2 regions of the Enterococcus raffinosus genome follow, and region 2 is predicted to be linked to the other one. Evidence: riboswitches for the same ligand, from Rfam matches in the RefSeq annotation. Region 2 holds a riboswitch; the other holds the start of a gene.
What was found. A riboswitch is a leader RNA that binds a small molecule or an ion and turns the genes downstream of it on or off. The one in region 2 is predicted to bind FMN.
Positions count from the first base shown of each region.

Region 1: linked by a shared signal. The riboswitch ahead of J9537_RS06555 (ECF transporter S component) and the one ahead of J9537_RS16680 (ECF transporter S component) in region 2 are both predicted to bind FMN.

Region 1 is NZ_CP072888.1:1,331,832-1,334,037, reverse strand. Features, by position in the region: gene J9537_RS06565 (helix-turn-helix domain-containing protein) at 1-19, opposite strand, end outside; gene J9537_RS06560 (ferredoxin) at 48-260, shown strand; gene J9537_RS06555 (ECF transporter S component) at 319-912, opposite strand; FMN riboswitch at 1,033-1,151, opposite strand; gene J9537_RS06550 (pseudouridine synthase) at 1,221-1,937, opposite strand; gene scpB (SMC-Scp complex subunit ScpB) at 1,940-2,206, opposite strand, start outside.
Region 2 is NZ_CP072889.1:423,487-425,692, forward strand. Features, by position in the region: gene J9537_RS16675 (GNAT family N-acetyltransferase) at 266-685, shown strand; FMN riboswitch at 770-884, shown strand; gene J9537_RS16680 (ECF transporter S component) at 1,013-1,612, shown strand; gene J9537_RS16685 (pyridoxamine 5'-phosphate oxidase family protein) at 1,612-2,067, shown strand; tRNA gene J9537_RS16690 (tRNA-OTHER) at 2,125-2,206, shown strand, end outside.

The DNA of each region.
Region 1 (2,206 bases), on a different replicon from region 2:
TTAAAATAAAAAAAGTCATAATATAATCTCCTGTGGAAGGTGAAGTAATGAAATGTGAAATCATTCCTGAGCGCTGCATCGCCTGTGGGTTATGCCAAACAATCGCGCCAGAAATCTTTGATTATACTGATGATGGTCTTGTCCTTTTTATCGGAGAGCCAGAAGCAACTCACGAATTTATACCTGAAGATCAGCAAGCAGCTGTCATTCAATCTGCTAAACGCTGTCCTTCCCATGCCATCCTTTATCAAAAATCATAATAACATAGATAGACAAAAAAAATCTCAGACATTTCATCTGAGATTTTTTTGTATCTTTCTATACGGAATGGTGTTGTGAGGTTAATGTTTTCTTCGATAACCATGGCAACAATTTTGCATGGAGTACTAAGAAAACAGCGCTCACGATAATTCCTTTAAGCACGTTGAAGGGAACGATTCCTACTAAAATATATCGGCCTAACCCCATACCCAGCATTTGTCCTGCTGAAAGTCCAAATGCTTTTAAATAAAGTGGAGTAATAATAAAATAGTTGGCAACACTCATAAAAAGAGTCATCGCTAAAATTCCTAGGCCAAGCCCTAATACTCGTTTTGACGTTGTTTTTTTCCTGAACATTAAGAAAATTGGCAAAGTATACAGCGTTGAGGCAAAGAAGCTAGCAAAGTCTCCGATCATATTATCAACAGAAAAACCAGTCATGGTCAAATGTAATAATGATCGAATAAACGCAGTTACAATCCCAGTTAATGGTCCAAAGATAAACATATTAATCAAAACTGGAATATCACTAAAATCCAGTTTTAGAAATGGAAACATTGGAACAATTGGAAATGCGATGAACTGCAAAATCAACCCCATTGCCGCTGCTACTGCTACTGCTGTCATTTTTTGTAACCTTAAGTTCTTCATCTGAAATCCTCCGTTTCGGAATCATCTTCAACGAACCATTTGAGTGTTCTTTACCACAAAAAAAACTCTATGCTTCAGAAAAAGCATAGAGTTACTTGAATTTAGACTCACCCAAATAAGCTCTATCTTCTTTATCCAGACTGTACTGTCGGTATCGGAATCACACCGATTCGGCTGCTTTCGCAGTTCGCGGACTATTACCGCCGGTCGGGATTTTCACCCTGCCCCTGAAGACGAACCTTAAATTATTTTTTATTGTAAATTCACTATAACAATTTTACTATCAAAAAACAAGTAAATGATTTTGACTATTTCGATTGATTTAATAGTGTGTTGATTTCTTTCGTATTTAAACGTCGATATTCGCCTGGACGTAGTCCCTGCAAAGTTAAGTCCCCATAGCGTTCACGTTTTAATTTTTGAACTGGCAGCCCAACAGCAGCAAGCATATTTTTCACTTGATGATTACGACCTTCATGAATCGTTAATTCAATAATACTTGTCTCCGCTTTTTTATCCGTTGAAAGAATTTCAAATCGAGCTGGTGCTGTCTTCTTACCTTCGATACGAATCCCTTTTGTTAAAGGAAGCAAGTTTCTTTTTTCGGCATATCCTTTCACTTTAGCAACATAAACTTTATCAATTTGATGCTTCGGATGGGCCAATTTCTGGGAAAAATCACCATCATTAGTTAAAAGTAAAATTCCAGAGGTATCATAGTCTAAACGTCCTACAGGATAAATTCTTTCAGGTACGGATGAAAAATAATCTGTCACTACCTTACGATTCTTATCATCTGTGACAGCGGATATCACACCACGTGGCTTGTAAAATAAATAATACACGGGCTCTTCTTGATAAATTGGAACGCCGTCTACTTCAACGATGTCCTTCTTGCCAACTTTTGTTCCTAATTCCTTGATAACCTCGCCATTTACTTTCACTCGGCCATCAGTAATATACGCCTCCGCCTTACGACGCGAGGCAATTCCTGCATGGGCAATAACTTTTTGTAATCTCTCCATTATCATTCATCCTCTTCTTTGAAGCGGTCATAAAATAAATCTAAAGGTTCATTTTCATCCGCTAAATCTTCTTCCATCTTTTGAACATCTGGTAACTCTTCAATATCTTTCAAGCCAAAATAGTCCATGAAATACGCACTGGTCCCATATAGTATTGCCCGACCAGGACCATCAACACGTCCCTTTTCTTCAATTAATTGCCGTGCAACTAGTGTTTGAACTGCCCCGCTTGATTGGACTCCACGTAGTTCATCAATTTCCGATCGTGT
Region 2 (2,206 bases):
AATTTTCAAAAAACACTTTTTTAGGGACGCATTTTTTATGCTACCTGTTCATTACTTTTCCTGTTTGCTATGTGTTTTTATCTTATGTCTCTATTATGCAGAATCTGCATTGATTCGTCATAGGTCGAAAGGCCGATTTTTTGTCTAGTTATTTGGTAGGAGTTCTTCTAGTGCTCGTGCAAAACATTTAAATCTAGTTTCATTCGTAAAGTGTGGTAAAGTAACTTTTATAAATAGGATGAATTTTTTGAAAGGAAGCGTTTAGTTGATTCAAATTCGCGAAATGACCCTGCAGGACAAGCCAAGACTGCGTAAACTTTATTTAGATAGTCGTAGAAAAACATTTTATTGGGACGATCCTGAGTTGATGCACATGGAAGACTTTGATCGTGATACGGAGGATGAATGTGTCTTTGTTGCCGAGTCGAACCAAGCAGTCGTTGGCTTTATTTCCTTATATGTACCAGATAGTTTCATTCATTGTTTGTTTATAGACGACCGCTTCAAAGGACAGGGTATCGGGCATTTGCTTTTAAACGAAGCCAAGAAGAAGCTAACTCTACCAATGCGTTTGAAATGTCTGTCTCGCAATACGCCCGCATTGGCCTTCTATGAAAAGGAAGGCTGGGAGAAAGTGCACGAAGTAAAGGTACATGATGCTTATTGGCAGATGATTTATCGCTAAGTATTTTGAGTAAAACCGAACAAAAAATGTATACGTTTAAAAAAACGCTTGCATTTCCATTGATATCATGTGAAAATAAACACACAAGTTCTTCAGGGCAGGGTTTAATTCCCGACCGGCGGTGATAGTCCGCGAGCCTTTTGGCTGACTCAGTGCAATTCTGAGACCGACAGTACAGTCTGGATGGAAGAAGAAAAGTGTGTGTTTGTTGATCCTTCAGATAACAAACGCTATTTGATGAATCAATACACCCTTTTTCTACTTTGACTGTGCCTTGCAAATGTTGTTGTAAGGTTCTTTTTTATGTTTTAAGAAAGGTGTGTTGAAATGAAATTTACTGCAAGAAAGTTAGTGATGATCGCAATTTTTGGTGCTCTCGCCTATGTACTGATGCTCTTCAAGTTCCCACTGCCCTTTATGCCGCCATTTATGGATTTTGATTTGGCAGGTGTCCCGGAATTATTAGGGACCTTTTTGTTAGGACCTGTTGCTGGGATCTTTATCGTGTTAATCAAGCTCTTAATTAAACTAGCTACCGTGGGTACAGCCTCAATGTTTACTGGAGAAATTCAAAATTTTATTCTAAGTATCAGCTTCATTTTGCCTGCTAGTCTGATGTATCGGCGATCAACGTTTAAAAATTCTGCCTTAAAAGGAATGCTGACGGGAACCGCCGTTGTAACTTTTGTCGCTTGTCTATCAAATGTGTATTTTATTATTCCTTTTTATACCAAACTGTATGGTCTTTCAATGGAAGCCATTATTGCTATGACACAAGCGGTGAATCCCATGGTGGACAGCGTTTGGAAACTAGTAATTATCGGGATCATTCCTTTTAATTTGATCAAATATGGTGTCACTACTGCGATCGTTTACTTTTCTCTGGATCGCTTACGCTCAATTTTTCTTAGACGGGAGTTTTTATAGTGGAATTTCAAGCAGCAGTCAAACATTTTTATCAAAAGCTTGGTCGAAAGAAGATTATGGCGCTAGCGACAAGTTTGAATGACCATGTCATGGTGCGAAATGTCAGCGTCATTATTCATGAAGGGAAAATTCTCTTTAAAACGGATAAGAATTTCAGAAAAACAAAACAACTATTGGAAAATCCCCGGGTAGCAATTTGCTATTGGGGCATTCAAATCGAAGGTATTGCTATCAATCATGGATTAGTCGCAGATCAGCCGGACCAATCCTTTCAAGAGCTGTATCAAAAATATTGGGAGAAAAGTTACAACGCTTATCCTCACAAAGAGAGTGAAATTCTGATTGAAGTGGTACCAAAACTGGTCGAGATTTGGGATCAAGATCAAGATGACAAGGGCTTTCAATTGTTCATCGATTTTGATCAGGAAAAAGCTGAAATAGAGAACTATGATTAGGCTAAAAAAAGTCCTGCTTTTAAGCTTTCTATAAGCTAAGGATCGTACACTTTAGTCGTGGATGAACTTGGTGTTTAAACTCAGAAATGGGACTTAAAACGACGGTTTGTTTCATTTAATACGAGGTGCAGGTTCGATT